Regions from separate parts of the Klebsiella grimontii genome, predicted to be linked through region 1. Evidence: predicted binding sites of a transcription regulator. Region 1 holds the regulator's gene; the other holds the start of a gene.

Region 1 (7,795 bases):
CGCCGTCACGGTAAATCCGACCATCGCCCAGCCGTAATGCTGGCGAATAATCAGGTAGCTCAATAGCGTAATGAACAGCATCGCGGTCAGCGTATAGCCTTCAGGAACGTGAAAGTGCAGCGTGAGCCCGGCAATGACCAGCCCCGCAATGGTTCCGGCAGCCCGATGGACGATACGAACCCGCGTCGCGCCGTAGCCGTTTTGCGTCACGAACAGCACGGTCATCAGGATCCAGTAGGGCTTAGGCAGATGCAGCGCGCTGCCCATCAGGCTGGCGGCGCTCAGCATTACGCTGATACGCGCGGCGTTACGTAACGCCGGCGACTTAAGCGACAGATAGTTTTTCAACGCGGGCAGCAGCGGCAGGCGGCGGGTTTTATCCGCCATCAGGTTACGCGCGTACAGCGGGCGCTGGGTGCGCAGAACTCTGGCAATGCGGCTGAAGTGCCAGGCGCAGAACTGGCCGACAGGATTATCCGGATGCTGCCAGGCGATTTTTTCCAGCGCGCCGATCTGTTTGTCCATCTGAAAGCGCCGGGGATAACGGTGGTAGAGCAGATCGTCCGCCAGCTCCCGCAGGCGGGCGGCAACGGTTTGCGCGTTCCAGCGAATCACCGCTTCCGCGTGACTGCGTTCCACCAGCTTCTGCACCTCTTCTGGCTGATGAAGGCTGACGGAAATATGCTCCTGAAGGTCCAGTCCAACCTGGAAAGCGCGCAGCAGGCGTTTGTGATCGCTGCGCTGGTTAGCCGCCAGCATATGCATCTGCTGATAGCACTGGGTAATCAGATCCACCACCTTTTGCTGGCGGTTGAGCAGCGGCGGCAGCGATGTGGCGGGGTCCGTATGCTGGGTAAGCAGGCTGTATTTGGCCTCGCAGTAGTTGGCGAGCTCACGGTAGAGCAGGCTTAAGGATTCGCGCAGCGGCTGCTCGCGCCAGAGCCAAAACCAGAACCAGTTGAACACCCCATACCATAAGGTGCCGAGGGCGTAGATTAACAGCGGCTCCCACACCGGCATGTTGCCCGCGAGACTGAGGGTAAAAATAGCCGCGATAAGCGAGGCAGGCAGCAGCCGCGCGTGCAGGGAGCTGATTTCAGCCGTGACGCCGAGGATCAGCGCCAGACCGGTGAGGATTAGCGGCAAAGGGATTTCGCGTTGCAGAAGAAGCTGGACGATCAGGCTACAGCCGGCAAACAGGCTGCCGCCGATAATCAGACGCTTAAAGAAACGCTTATGCGGCGTATCCAGCCCGGCAATGTTGCAGCAGGCGGGAACCAGAGAGAACAGAAGCCCCTGCTGTAAGTGGCCAAACAGAAGCCCAATCGCGACCGGCAGACACAACACCAGCGTTTGCCGCAGTGCATAGTTGACTTCAGGGTGGTAAATCAGCCTGCGCCACATGAGGAGAAAACAAAAACGGCGTATCGTCAGGCAATACGCCGTTTTACCGACTTAACGGGTACCGTAGACGACGATAGTTTTACCGTGCGCGGAGATCAGGTTTTGATCTTCCAGCATTTTCAGGATGCGGCCAACGGTCTCGCGGGAGCAGCCGACGATCTGGCCGATTTCCTGACGTGTAATTTTAATTTGCATACCGTCCGGATGGGTCATCGCATCCGGCTGTTTAGCCAGGTTCAGCAGCGTCTGAGCGATACGACCGGTAACGTCAAGGAAGGCGAGGTTGCCCACTTTCTCAGACGTGACCTGCAGACGACGAGCCATCTGCGAAGAGAGACGCATCAGGATGTCCGGGTTAACCTGGATCAGCTGACGGAATTTTTTGTAGGAGATTTCGGCCACTTCACATGCGGTTTTCGCACGTACCCAAGCGCTACGCTCCTGGCCTTCTTCAAACAAGCCTAATTCACCGATGAAATCGCCCTGATTAAGGTAAGAGAGGATCATCTCTTTACCTTCTTCATCCTTGATGAGTACAGCCACGGAGCCTTTAACGATGTAGTACAACGTTTCTGCTTTCTCACCCTGGTGGATCAGCGTGCTCTTTGATGGGTACTTATGAATGTGGCAATGAGACAAGAACCATTCAAGGGTAGGGTCTGTTTGCGGTTTGCCAAGCACCATGCGCGGTTATCCTCTGTTATAAGCTATCTCCGGGTGCCGACACTACACGGCATCCGGGCATGCAATCGTATTGAATCCCTATACCTGGGAATCCGGCTGAAAGTTTTCTGCAGCCTGTAATGTGAACTCCTCTGCATACATGCAGTACATCAATGTATTACTGTAGCATCCAGATTGTTTTAGCATAGCTTTCGCCGCATGTCTCCTGGTGTCTCGCTTCAGCATGACCCAGGTCGCCTTCCGTTGCGAGAATTGTTATGTACGCGTAATCTGTCGGGAAAATTACAGCCCTGGAGTTAAATTTATGCAAGCGCGAGTGAAGTGGGTTGAAGGGTTAACCTTCATCGGTGAGTCGGCTTCTGGTCACCAGATTCTGATGGACGGCAATTCCGGGGATAAAGCGCCCAGCCCAATGGAAATGGTTCTGATGGCGGCAGGCGGATGCAGCGCGATCGATGTGGTTTCCATATTGCAGAAGGGCCGTCATAACGTTACCAACTGCGAAGTTAAGCTGACTTCTGAGCGTCGCGAAGAGGCTCCGCGTCTGTTTACCCATATCAATCTGCATTTTATCGTGACCGGTAAAGAACTGAAGGACGCTGCCGTGTCTCGCGCGGTCGACCTGTCGGCGGAAAAGTATTGTTCCGTCGCGCTGATGCTTGAGAAAGCGGTAAACATTACCCACTCTTATGAAGTGATCGAAGGGTAAGCCGAACGGGCCCCGGCCGGCAAACGCGTCACCGGGGTTTTGACCGTTAGCTTATTTTCCTGCCTTCCATCAGGCGCTCAACCAGCGGCGCCATGATCAGTTCCATCGCCAGCCCCATTTTCCCGCCCGGTACCACCAGCGTATTCATATGCGAGATAAACGAGCCCTGCAGCATCGCCAGAAGCCAGGGGAAATCGATATTTTTTAGATTACGGAAATGGATAACGACAAAGCTTTCATCCAGCGAAGGGATGGCTTTGGCCGCAAACGGGTTGGACGTATCCACCGTCGGTACGCGCTGGAAGTTGAGGTGGGTGCGCGAAAACTGCGGGGTGATAAAGTTGATGTAGTCTTCCATCGAACGGACCACGGAATCCATCACCGCCTCACGAGAGTGGCCGCGTTCGCTGGTGTCGCGAATAAGCTTCTGGATCCACTCAAGATTGACGATGGGCACCACGCCAACCAGCAGGTCGACATGGTTTGCTACGTTATGCTGCGGCGTCACCACGCCGCCGTGCAGGCCTTCATAAAACAGGACGTCAGTCGGTTCGGGCAGCGGCTGCCAGGGCGTGAAGGTCCCCGGAACCTGATTCCACGGCACGGCCTCGTCATAGGTATGTAAATACTTGCGCGACTGGCCTTTGCCGCTTTGCCCATATTCGGCGAACGTGTGTTCCAGCAGGCCGAAGTCGTTAGCCTCGGGGCCAAAGTAGCTGATATGTTTGCCCTGATCGCGCGCTTTACGGATCGCCATGTCCATTTCCGGACGGGTATAGCGGTGAAAGCTATCGCCTTCAACTTCGGCGGCGTGCAGATTAAGCTGGGCGAAGATTTTGCGAAAGGCGAGGCTGGTGGTCGTGGTTCCCGCGCCGCTGGAGCCCGTGACGGCAATCACCGGATGTTTGGCAGACATAACAACTCCCAGAGTAAACGATAGTGTGTGCCGCCTTAGCCGTGAAACTGCTTGCGGGGCATAATGTTCACCGTCTCGTGCAGTTCTGACCACACCAGCACGGCTTCTCCGCTTTTCAACTGCTGTTTAACATCAGCGACTTTATCCGTCAGCGAACGTTCATGTTCACCATAATCGGTGCCTTCACGTAATACAAAACTTTCGATCAGGTTATCCAGCGTTTCGGGATCGAGATCTTGCCAGGGAATGATCATATTTGCGCTCCTAACCAACGGGTTAGCCAATCCGGAATTCTTTTTTCAAGCCACATTTCCGGCTTACGCAGCGTGCCGCCGACGAAACCCACGTGCCCGCCGTGCTCCGTGAGCTGATATTCGACATTCGCCGGCAGCTGTTCCTGCGGGGGAATCGAGTGGTGATCCATAAAGGGATCGTCCTTCGCGTGAATAATCAGCGTGGGCTTAGTGATATCGCTTAAGCGCGGCATGGCGCTACATTGGCGATAATAGTCCAGCGCATCGGCAAAGCCGTGGATCCTGGCCGTTATGCTATCGTCAAATTCGCGAATACGGCGCATGCTTTTTAGCTGGCGTAAATCGACGGGCAGAGAGCCGGGATAGGCTTTTAGCTTACGCGCGGCGTTGGCTTTCAGCAGGTTGAGCAGATAGCGCTGATAAACGCGGGAGAAACCTTTGTCCATATGATAGCTACAGGCCTCCAGCATAAACGGCGCCGAGACGATAACCGCGGCATCAACGGGAATTGCGTCGCCCTCTTTTGCCAGCAGGCAGCCCAGCATATTGCCCCCGAGCGAATATCCCACCGCGGCGGTGGGGGCCGTGCCGTACTCGCGCTGGAGCCAGCGCAGAAACCAGGAGCCATCTTCCGTTTCGCCCGAGTGGTAGATGCGGTTATTCCGGTTGGGTTCGCCGCTACAGCCGCGAAAGTGCATCACCACGCCCAGCCAGCCGCGCTGCATGGCCGCATGGATAAGTCCGTGGGCGTAAGGGCTGTGCAGGCTGCCCTCCAGGCCATGAAACACCACCAGGCGTGGTTTATGACGCGCCTGCGAAGGGTCTTCGCTCCACGCCAGATCGATAAAGTCGCCGTCCGGCAATTCCAGACGCTGCCAGTGGGGAGTAAAGCGGAGTTTGCGACGGATTAGCCGCGGCAACATGGTTTGCAAATGACGATTGCCTACGCCGCGCATCGGATGAAACTGATGCGAGTCGTCTTCAGGGGGCGTCATTTCTGTAGGAGTGATATCAACCATAGCACCAGAGCAATAAATAATCTTTATAACATACTATACCGCGCATGAAGTACGCAGGTTAGCCCATATGTGGCCTTGCGGCTAATCGGTCAGCAGGTTACGTGAAAAGAGATGAAAATCGACGCCGGGTTTACGCCGCCATAGCCGCGCTTTGCGCGCGCCGGTTGCCGCTGTTTCCCCGGTCTCTTCAAACATTCCGGAGGCTTCGAAGCGGCGAATCAGGCTTTTGCGTTGAATCGGCTGACCAAGGATGATTTCCGTGGCTTCCAGCAGCTGACCATGGGTAAAGGTCTCCGGCAGACAGTAAACCGGCAGTAAAGAGTACATCGTTTTTTGGCGTAAGCGGTGCAGACCGGCGTCGATGATCTTTTGATGATCGAAAGCCAGCGAATAGCTATCCAACTGCGCCACCGGCACCCAGCGGGCATCGCTGACGCTGGCGATATGCGGCTGACAATCTACCCATGAGATTAACGCAAACCAGGCGATAGTCAGGCTCCAGCCGCGCGGATCGCGATCCGGCCCGGAAAAGGTGTCGAGCTGCTCCAGCCATGACGGTGAAATCCCGGTTTTTTCCGTGAGCTTACGTAGCGCCGTGGCGCGGGTTGAATCATCGTGCGCCAGATCGATAAAGCCGCCGGGTAGCCCCCACGCCCCCTGCTGCGGCGGATGAGCGCGCTCAACCAGCAGAACGCATAGCGCCCCTTCATACAGGGTAAACAGGACGCTATCGACGGTCACCAGCGGCGAGGGAAAGCGGCTGGCATCGTATTGGCTGAGGTATTCGGCATCGGTGGTCATAGAGCGCTCGCAGCGGAAAAGAACGCTGACAAGTGTACCAGCCCCTTCCTGAGCAGCAAGTCTCTATTTTTGTTATTATTTTTCAATAGCCTAATCCATTTTTCCGCTTAAATGACATTTAACACTTGCATCATATGTGTCTTAGGGACATTATTGATTGTGTCTTAGAGACACAATTTAATGAGCGGAGGTCACCATGAGCGAAAAATTTACCCTGGAACTGGATGATGAGGCGTTTACGCTTGCCAGCGGCGTCTTTCCCGATGGCGCTGTGTGGCTGAAGGTGACCGATCAATTACCGCCTTCCGCCCGTTTGATGCGCATCCGGGCGGTTACTCTGCGCGATATGAACGATTTTATGCTGCTGGCGCAGCTGGTGGAGGCCGTGCGTCATGTTACCGACGTGGCGTTTAGCCATCTGGAACTGCCGTGGCTGCCGTGGGCGCGTCAGGATCGCCATATGGTGCCGGGAGACAGCTTTGCTCTGAAGGTCTTCGCTCGGCAGCTTAATACCCTTGGCTTTGACAAAGTCGTGGTGCTTGACCCGCATAGCGATGCCGCGGCGGCGGCAGTCAATAATATGGTTGCGGTTGCCCAGCAGCACTGTCTTCTGCAGAGCGCCGTTCTGCGTCAGGCTATTGCTACCGGGGAGCTGATGCTGGTGGCGCCGGATGCCGGCGCGCTCAAGAAGATTCACCCTGTGGCTAAAGCCTGCGGCGCCGGAGAGTTCGCGATCCTCGGTAAAGAGCGTGACCTTGCCAGCGGCGCGTTAACCAGTTTTTCCCTGCTGGCCGGTGATGTCGCGGGGAAAGCGGTGCTTATTGTTGACGACCTGTGCGACGCTGGCGGCACCTTTATCGGCTCGGCGCAGGTGCTGCGCGAGGCGGGCGCCCGCAGCGTGAGTCTGTACGTCACCCACGGTATTTTTTCCAAAGGCGTAGAGCATCTGTTGAATAACGGCATCGATGCCGTTTACGCCACCACCTCTTTGACTTCTCCTGCCCTGGCTCACCCGCAGCTGGAGCTTATCGATATAGACGCTATCTACCGCGCACATTGGGGATAATATGATGAAAATAAATCCGATTCTGGCTATTGATGGTTATAAAGTTTCCCATCGCGTGCAGTATCCGCAGGGGACTACGAAGGTCTACTCAAACTTTACTCCGCGCAGCGATCGTTTTTTCCAGTCGCCGCAGGCCGACGGCAAGCTGGTATTTTTCGGCCTGCAGGGGTTTCTGCAGTGGTTCCTGGTCGATCTGTTTAACGAGGCGTTTTTCGCCCGCCCGGAAGAGGAGGTCGTCAACGAGTATAAGCAGGTGATGGACGGCTATCTGGGGCGCGATACGGTTGGGGTGGAGCCTGTTCGTGCTCTGCATCGGCTTGGCTATTTACCGCTGCATATCAAAGCGCTCGATGAAGGTACCAAGGTGCCGATGAAAGTACCGGTGCTGACCATCACCAATACGCAACCTGAGTTCTTCTGGCTGGTGAACTATCTGGAGACGGTGCTTTCGGCGGAGCTGTGGAAAGCGTCAACCAACGCGACCATTGCCCACCACTATCGCCTGATTTGCGAACGCTGGGCGGAGAAAACCTGTAGCGATCTGACGCACCTTGATTTCCAATGTCACGACTTTTCGTTTCGGGGGATGTCCGGGCTGCACGACACTGCGCAGTCGGGCTGCGGACATCTGGCCAGTTTCAAAGGTACCGATAGCCTGCCTTCGCTGCTGTATGCCCGGGATTATTACACTCGCGGTGAAGATGAGCTTATCGGCGCCAGCATTCCGGCCACGGAACACAGCGTGATGTGTATGGGCGAGCGCGAGCGGGAAATTGAAACCTTTCGCCGGCTGATTACCGAAGTCCACCCGCAGGGTTTCGTCTCTATCGTCTCGGATACCTGGGATTACTGGCAGGTGCTGACCGAATACACCCGCGAGCTGAAGGCGATAATTATGCGGCGCCAGGGGCGAGTCGTATTCCGTCCGGACAGCGGCGATCC
Region 2 (7,795 bases), 1.3 Mb from region 1:
GCATCACTTTTGCCATGTTGCCTCCTAAGCCGGGATCTTATCTTGTTGGTTTTCCGGCGCGGCGGCGATAAATGCCGGCAGCCGGGTACAGGCGTCATAAACCGCCTGGCAGCGCGGATAGTGACTGAGATCGCAGCCCATCCTCAGGGCGTTGGCCCACTGCGGCACCAGGCAGCAGTCCGCCAGGGTAGGCGCATCGCCCACGCAAAAATCGCCGGATTTCGCGTGGCGCAATAGCTGCTCGACGGCGCTGAATCCCTGCTGGATCCAGTGCGCATACCAGCGTTTTTTCTCCTCTTCGCTTACCTTTAGCTCGTCGCCAAGGTAGCGTAAAACGCGCATGTTATTAATGGGGTGAATATCGCAGGCGATGGCGTAAACGATCTCCAGTACCCGCATCCGCGCGCTGTCCGCCTGGGGCAGCAGCAGCGGCTGCGGATAGTGCCGGTCCAGCCAGTCGGCAATCGCCAGCGACTGGCCGAGGGATTCGCCTGTGTCGGTAATGAGCGTCGGCACCAGACCGACCGGGTTCAGCCGCCGGTACTCCAGCGCGTTCTGCTGGCCGATGCGGATGTTAACACCGACGCTCTGGTAGTCGATGCCTTTCAGCGCCAGCGCAATCCGCACGCGGTAGGACGCTGAGCTATTAAAAAAACTGTACAGCTTCATCATTCACCTCACACCACGCGCACGGCGATTGGCGTCAGTCCATCAACGTTGCCGGTGATGACATCGCCTTTCACCACCGCGCCGACGCCTTCCGGCGTGCCGGTGAAAATCAGATCGCCGGGCTGCAGCTCAAAGAAGCAGGAAAGATAGCTGATGGTTTCGTTAACCGACCAGATCAGGTGGCGAATATCGCTGCGCTGATGATCTTCCCCGTTTACCTGCAGCCAGATTCCGGCCTGGCTCACGTCCGCCGTATCCGCTTTATGCAGCGGCGCAATCGGCGCGGAAAGGTCAAAAGCTTTACCAATCTCCCACGGACGGCCCATCTGGCGCATCTCCATCTGGCGATCGCGGCGGGTCATATCCAGCCCCGTGGCATAGCCCCAGATATACTCATGGGCCTGCTCCAGCGGGATATCGCTTCCCCGCTTGCCAATCGCCACCACCAGCTCAATTTCGTAGTGATAGTTATCGGTTTGCGTCGGATACGGCAGGTTCAGCGTTTCTCCCGCGGCGACGGGCACCACCGCATCGGCAGGCTTGCAGAAGAAGAACGGCGGTTCGCGATCCGGGTCAAAGCCCATTTCACGCGCGTGAGCGGCGTAGTTGCGGCCCACGCAGTAAACGCGGCGCACCGGGAACTGCTCATCGCTGCCGACAACCGGAACGCTAATCGGGGCCTGGGGTGCAAAAACGTATTGAGTCATGATTCGATTCCTTATTCTTAATTTTTAATAACGCGCTTCGCGGAACAGGCCGAGCGCTTCCTGCACGGGACGGTCCGAAAAGCTGAATAACACGCTATCTTCGGCGGAGATAAAAGAGACGGCGTGCCAGGTCGGCACCACGAAGATATCTTTTGCCTGAAAAGCGAAGGTCTGTTCGCCAATGGTGACCTGGCCGCTGCCTTCCACCACGTGATAGACGGTACTGTCGGTGGTTTTCGCCGCTCGCGAGGTAAACCCTTTCGGTAACAGCTGCAGGAAGGCGCCCATCGACGGCATCGGGTAGCCGCCGGTGACCGGGTTGACGTAGCGCATCTTATAGCCATCCCACTCGTCGGCATCGCCCATCCGCGTCAGATCGTGCAGCGCTTCGCGGCTGCGGTCGTAGCGATAGTTAAAGATGGGCGAAGAGTTACCGGACTGATGGCGCAGCGGCAGCATGTTGGCGGCGTAGCGCGGCAGATAATCCCCCTCTTTGCGGGTCACCGGCTGCTGATCTTGCGGATAGTCCTCCGCGAAGCCGCAGCCCAGATAGTTCACCAGCGGCAGATCGAGGCCGTCGAGCCAGATAACCGGTTCGTTGCCGGGGTTGCCGTGATCGTGCCAGCGCCACTGCGGCGTCAGAATAAAGTCGCCGGCGCGCATGGCGGTCCGTTCGCCGTCAACGGCGGTAAACGCCCCTTCGCCTTCCACGACAAAGCGCAGCGCCGACTGGTTGTGCCGATGGCTCGGCGCCACTTCGCCGGGCATAATCAGCTGCAAACCCGCGTACAGCGAGGAGGTAATCGACGACTGCCCGCGCAGCGCCGGGTTTTCCAGCACCAGCACGCGGCGTATCGCCTCTTTCGCGCCAATCAGCTTGCCGCTTTCCAGCAGCAGCGGGCGAATCTCCTGATAATTCCAGTAAGCCGGCGCGCAGGTGGCGTTCGGCGTTTTCGGCACCAGATGGTGCAGCGATTCCCAAAGCGGCGTCAGGTTTTGCCCGGAAATATGCTGGTAAAACTGCTGACGGCCGTTATTTGCTTCCGTGGTGGACTGGGACATAAGCGTTCTCCTTATTTATTCACAATGCCTGCGGAAGGCAGCGCGGCGGGTACAGAAGTCGGGTTGCGGACGGCAAGCGTCAGCAGGATAAGCATCACGGCGCTCACAACGGCCGGGACGGCGATAACAAAAAACAGGGTATCGAATGAGAAATTCATCGCCATCATCACACCGCCGGAAAGGGAGCCAACGATGGCCCCGCAGCGGCCAACCGCGTTTGACCAGCTCACGCCAGTCGCGCGGCTTTGCGTGGGATACAGCGTTGCGGTTAGCGCATTCAGCCCCACCTGCGAGCCGCTGATGCCGATGCCGGTGCCGAAAATCGCCAGCGCCATCAGCCACAGGCCGTTCTCGCTCAGGCCAATCATGACGATACACACCGCCCCGAGGCCGTAGCTCAGCGCCAGCACCCGATAGGGATTGAAGCGATCCATCAGCACGCCGAGCAGCAGCGCGCCAAAGGTGCCGCCAATCTGGAAGGCGGCGGTGACCCACGAAGCGTGCTGTAAATCAATGCCCCGATGGTTTAGCAACGTCGGCATCCAGCTGGAGAGCAGATAGATAATCAGCAGGCTCATAAAGAACACCACCCATAGCATTAAGGTGATGGCCAACTGACACCCGGCGAACAGCTGGCTGATACTGCCCTTCGCCCCTGCGGCAGGTTCATCAAGCCAGAAATGCGTGTCGTTATAGCGCTCGCCGGTAATGGCGCCGACGGTTCTGGCGATCGTCGCCTGCGGCAGCTGGCGACGGATCTGCCAGCGCGGAGACTCGGGAAGCAGAGGCACCAGCGCCACCGCCAGTATCAACGGTAAAACGCCGCCGAGCACCAGAATGCCGTGCCAGCCGATCAGCGGCACCAGCTGTGCGCTGACCACGCCGCCGAAGGCGGAACCGAGGGTGAACCCGCAAAACATCAGGGTTACCAGCGCCCCGCGCCGCCGGGCAGGCAAATATTCCGAGGTCATGGTGATGGTATTAGGCATTGCGCCGCCGAGGCCGAGGCCAGTCAGAAAACGCAGGAACACCAGCATTTGCAGATCGGGGGCAAACGCGGAAAGCAGGCTGAACAGGCCGAACAGGGCGACGCAAAACTCAATCACCCGTTTGCGGCCAAAGCGGTCGGAGAGCGGGCCGCAGAGCAGCGCCCCGGCGGTCAGGCCCAGCAATCCCGCGCCAAATAACGGCGCGAGGTCGCCGGCGGTGAGCTGCCAGTGGCTGCGGATATCCGGCGCGATAAAACCAATCGCGGCGGTATCAAAGCCATCGAGCATCACCACCAGGAAACAGCAGATAATCACGCGCCACTGTCGGGCGCCGACCGGCGCGGCGTTGAGCAGCTTCTGTAATTCAAGTCGTTGAGTCATCGTTATGCCTCAGTGCAGGTAGGGGTAGGTGTTGTATTTATTTCTTTTATGTTGCGAGTTTGTAACTCAGGCAATGAAATGTACAATGGTATTTCGGGCATAGACATAACCTGGAGGTTATCGCTAATGGCGGACTGGACGCAGAAACTGAAGCTGCACCATTTACAGATGCTGGTGGCGCTGGGGGAGCAAGGCAATCTCACGCAGGTGGCGAAAATGATGAACATTACTCAGCCCGCGCTCTCCAAATGGCTCAGCCAGTTTGAAGACGAAGTCGGCATGGTTTTGTTCGAACGCCATAGCAAAGGCCTGCGCCCGACCGAAGGCGGGAAGCTGCTGCTTCAGCACGCCCAGCGGCTGATTAACGATATGTCGCGTTCGCAGTATGAGATCGAGCGTTTTAAACAGGGCGGACAGGTGGGCAGCCTGATGATTGGCTGTTCGCCGGTGGCGACCGACTGCGTCTCGCAGGCGATCCTCGAACTGCTCAAAGAGATGCCGACCCTGCACCTGAATATCGAAGAGAAGGTCATGACGCCGCTGCTTAACGATCTGCTCGCCGGCGTGGTGGATGTGGTTGTCGGACGCGTCGGCGGACGGGCGCTGGAGCTGCCGCTGAGCTACCGGGTGCTCTACACCGAACCGGTCTGCTTTGTCGCCCGTCCCGATCACCCGCTGGCCCAAAAATCGCGGTTAAGCTGGGCCGATCTCTCCCCCTGGCGCTGGATCGTCTGGCCCACCGGCACGCCAATTCGCCTGAGCATCGACAACGCGCTGGTGGATAACGGCGTGATGCTGCCGGAAAACACCATTGAGTCCGCCTCGATGAACGTCACCAGCAACCTGCTGCAGAGCAGCGATATGGTCTCAATTCTCTCCTTGCGCCTGGCGCAGCGCTACGCCGCCCAGCACCAGCTGGCGATTCTTAATTTGCCGCGCATTGAACAAAAAGGTAGCGTTGGGGTGTTCTGGCGAAAAAGTGAAACGCCGTCGCTGGCGCTGAGCCGGTTTCTGCACTGCCTGTCGCTGCAATCTACGCTCTGATAGCCGTCCGTTTTGCTGTTCCCCCTCTCTATTGCAGGTATGCGTAGAATTCATGATGTGATCGGTAGCACATTTTTGGCTTTAATTGTATGATGAATGCGGTTCATCAAGGGTTATTACCATGAGTAAATCACTGATTATTGTCTGGCAGTATCTGCGCGCTTTCGTGCTCATCTACGCCTGCTTGTATGCGGGCATTTTTCTCTCTTCGCTCCTGCCGATCGCCATTCCCGGCAGCATTATTGGCATGCTGATTCTGTTTTTTCTGCTGGCGCTGCAGATCATGCCGCCACAGTGGGTTAACCCCGGCTGCAACATCCTGATTCGCTATATGGCGCTGCTGTTTGTGCCTATCGGCGTCGGCGTCATGCAGTACTGGGATTTACTGCGCGCGCAGTTTGGCCCGGTGGTGGTGTCCTGCGCGATAAGCACGCTGGTGGTCTTTTTAGTGGTCAGCTGGAGTTCACACCTGGTTCACGGTGAGCGCAAAGTGGTTGGACAAAAAGGAAGTGAAGAATGATCCATGAAATCTGGTGGTCGCTGCCGCTCACTCTTGTCGTCTTTTTCCTTGCCCGCAGGCTGGCGGCGCGGTTTAAATTTCCGCTGCTTAACCCGCTGCTGGTGGCGATGGTGGTGCTCATTCCTTTTCTGCTGATAACCGGCATCTCCTACGAGCGCTATTTCCTCGGCAGCAAAATTCTTAACGATCTGCTGCAGCCGGCGGTGGTGGCGTTGGCCTTTCCTTTGTATGAGCAGTTGCACCAAATCCGCGCCCGCTGGAAGTCAATCATCACCATCTGCTTTATCGGCAGCGTAGTGGCGATGGTCACCGGCACCACCGTTGCCCTGTTGATGGGCGCAACCCCGCAGATTGCCGCCTCTATTTTGCCGAAATCGGTGACGACGCCGATTGCCATGGCGGTGAGCAGCAGCATTGGCGGGATTCCGGCGATCAGCGCGGTGTGCGTGATTTTCGTCGGCATTCTCGGCGCGGTCTTTGGTCACACCCTGCTGAACGTGATGCGCATCCGCACCAAGGCCTCGCGCGGCCTGTCGATGGGGACCGCATCCCACGCCCTGGGGACCGCCCGTTGCGCTGAGCTCGACTATCAGGAAGGGGCGTTCAGCTCGCTGGCGCTGGTGCTTTGCGGGATAATTACCTCGCTGGTCGCGCCGTTCTTATTTCCGCTTATTTTAGCGGTGGTTGGATAAATGTGATTTTAATCACATTTTTAAATGCAACACGAATTAGTTGCAGAGACAATGAGATGTTTATCACATATACAGGCTGTCACCCCCCGTACACTAGATTTCCATTACATTGTTATGAGGCAACGCCATGCACCCACGTTTTCAAGCTGTTCTTCCCCAACTGGCGGCGGACCTGCAAGCGGCCATCGCCCCGATGCTGACCGATCGGCATTTCCCGGCCCTGCTGAATGCAGACCAGGTTGCGGCGCTGCAAAGCGCAACGGGACTGGATGAAGACGCGCTGGCCTTTGCTTTGCTGCCGCTGGCGGCGGCCTGCGCGCGGGCCGATCTTTCCCATTTTAACGTCGGCGCGATTGCCCGCGGCATCAGCGGTACCTGGTACTTCGGCGGCAATATGGAATTTCTCGGCGCCACTATGCAGCAAACCGTGCACGCCGAACAAAGCGCCATCAGCCATGCCTGGCTGCGCGGCGAAAAATCCCTGCGGGCGATTACCGTTAACTATACTCCCTGCGGCCACTGCCGACAGTTTATGAACGAGCTGAACAGCGGCCTGGCGCTGCGCATCCACCTCCCCGGTCGCGAGGCGCATTCGCTGCAGCACTATTTGCCGGACGCTTTCGGCCCGAAAGATCTGGACATTAAAACCCTGCTGATGGACGAGCAGGACCACGGCTTCCCGCTCAGCGGCGACGCGCTGGCTCAGGCGGCGATTCAGGCGGCCAACCGTTGCCATACGCCTTACAGCAATTCGCCCTCCGGCGTAGCGCTGGAGCTGAAAGACGGCACCCTTTTCACCGGCAGCTATGCCGAGAACGCCGCCTTTAACCCGACGCTGCCTCCGCTGCAGGGCGCGCTGAATCTGCTGAGCCTCAACGGATACGATTACCCGGATATCCAGCGCGCAATTCTGGCCGAAAAGGCCGATGCAGCGCTTATCCAGTGGGACGCCACCGCGGCGACGCTGAAGGCGCTGGGCTGCCATAATATCGATCGCGTACTGTTAGGTTAGTCACATTCTGCGGGCCAAACGGCCCGCACTGTTGAAAATCCCCGCAATTAAACGACGGTTTCTTGCGCTTGCCCGACGGGTAAAGTAGCCTGAAGCTTCCCTCATCCACTATTGAGCCAGGTTCATGTTAAAGCGTGTGTTATACAGCCTGTTAGTCCTGTTCGGCTTGCTGCTGTTAACCGTGCTGGGTCTTGACCGCTGGATGAGCTGGAAAACCTCTCCCTATATTTACGACGAGCTGCAGGACCTGCCCTACCGCCAGGTCGGCGTCGTGCTCGGTACCGCTAAGTACTACCGTACCGGGGTTATCAACCAATATTATCGTTACCGGATTCAGGGCGCGCTGAACGCCTACAACAGCGGCAAGGTGAACTATCTGCTGCTCAGCGGCGATAACGCGCTGCAAAGCTATAACGAGCCGATGACCATGCGCCGCGATTTGATTAAAGCCGGCGTCGATCCGGCGGATATCGTGCTGGACTATGCGGGTTTTCGTACGCTCGATTCGATTGTTCGCACCCGTAAGGTCTTCGATACGAACGACTTTATTATCATTACCCAACGCTTCCACTGCGAGCGGGCGCTGTTTATTGCCCTGCATATGGGGATTCAGGCGCAGTGCTACGCGGTACCATCGCCAAAGGATATGTGGAGCGTTCGCCTGCGCGAGTTCGGCGCCCGCTTCGGCGCGCTGGCGGATCTCTATATTTTTAAACGCG

The links. The regulator CRP, encoded in region 1, controls carbon source genes, mostly activating them, when cyclic AMP is high. The targets are predictions, from matches to a motif close to ATGTGANNNNNNTCACAT.
Region 2: a site for CRP is predicted at 6,116-6,133, ahead of cdd (cytidine deaminase). Genes of this name have one in related genera too.

What each region holds. Positions count from the first base shown of each region.
Region 1 covers NZ_CP169721.1:430,057-437,851, forward strand. The annotation lists gene ACE3MN_RS01930 (YccS/YhfK family putative transporter) at 1-1,404, opposite strand, end outside; gene crp (cAMP-activated global transcriptional regulator CRP) at 1,456-2,088, opposite strand; gene ACE3MN_RS01940 (OsmC family protein) at 2,393-2,797, shown strand; gene ACE3MN_RS01945 (phosphoribulokinase) at 2,844-3,713, opposite strand; gene ACE3MN_RS01950 (YheU family protein) at 3,749-3,967, opposite strand; gene ACE3MN_RS01955 (hydrolase) at 3,964-4,923, opposite strand; gene ACE3MN_RS01960 (NUDIX hydrolase) at 5,068-5,787, opposite strand; gene prs (ribose-phosphate diphosphokinase) at 5,984-6,853, shown strand; gene ACE3MN_RS01970 (nicotinate phosphoribosyltransferase) at 6,858-7,795, shown strand, end outside.
Region 2 covers NZ_CP169721.1:1,737,196-1,744,990, reverse strand. The annotation lists gene ACE3MN_RS08375 (3-hydroxybenzoate 6-monooxygenase) at 1-16, opposite strand, end outside; gene maiA (maleylacetoacetate isomerase) at 25-669, opposite strand; gene ACE3MN_RS08365 (fumarylacetoacetate hydrolase family protein) at 678-1,376, opposite strand; gene gtdA (gentisate 1,2-dioxygenase) at 1,401-2,438, opposite strand; gene ACE3MN_RS08355 (MFS transporter) at 2,450-3,808, opposite strand; gene ACE3MN_RS08350 (LysR family transcriptional regulator) at 3,935-4,852, shown strand; gene ACE3MN_RS08345 (CidA/LrgA family protein) at 4,974-5,372, shown strand; gene ACE3MN_RS08340 (CidB/LrgB family autolysis modulator) at 5,369-6,064, shown strand; gene cdd (cytidine deaminase) at 6,192-7,076, shown strand; gene sanA (outer membrane permeability protein SanA) at 7,201-7,795, shown strand, end outside.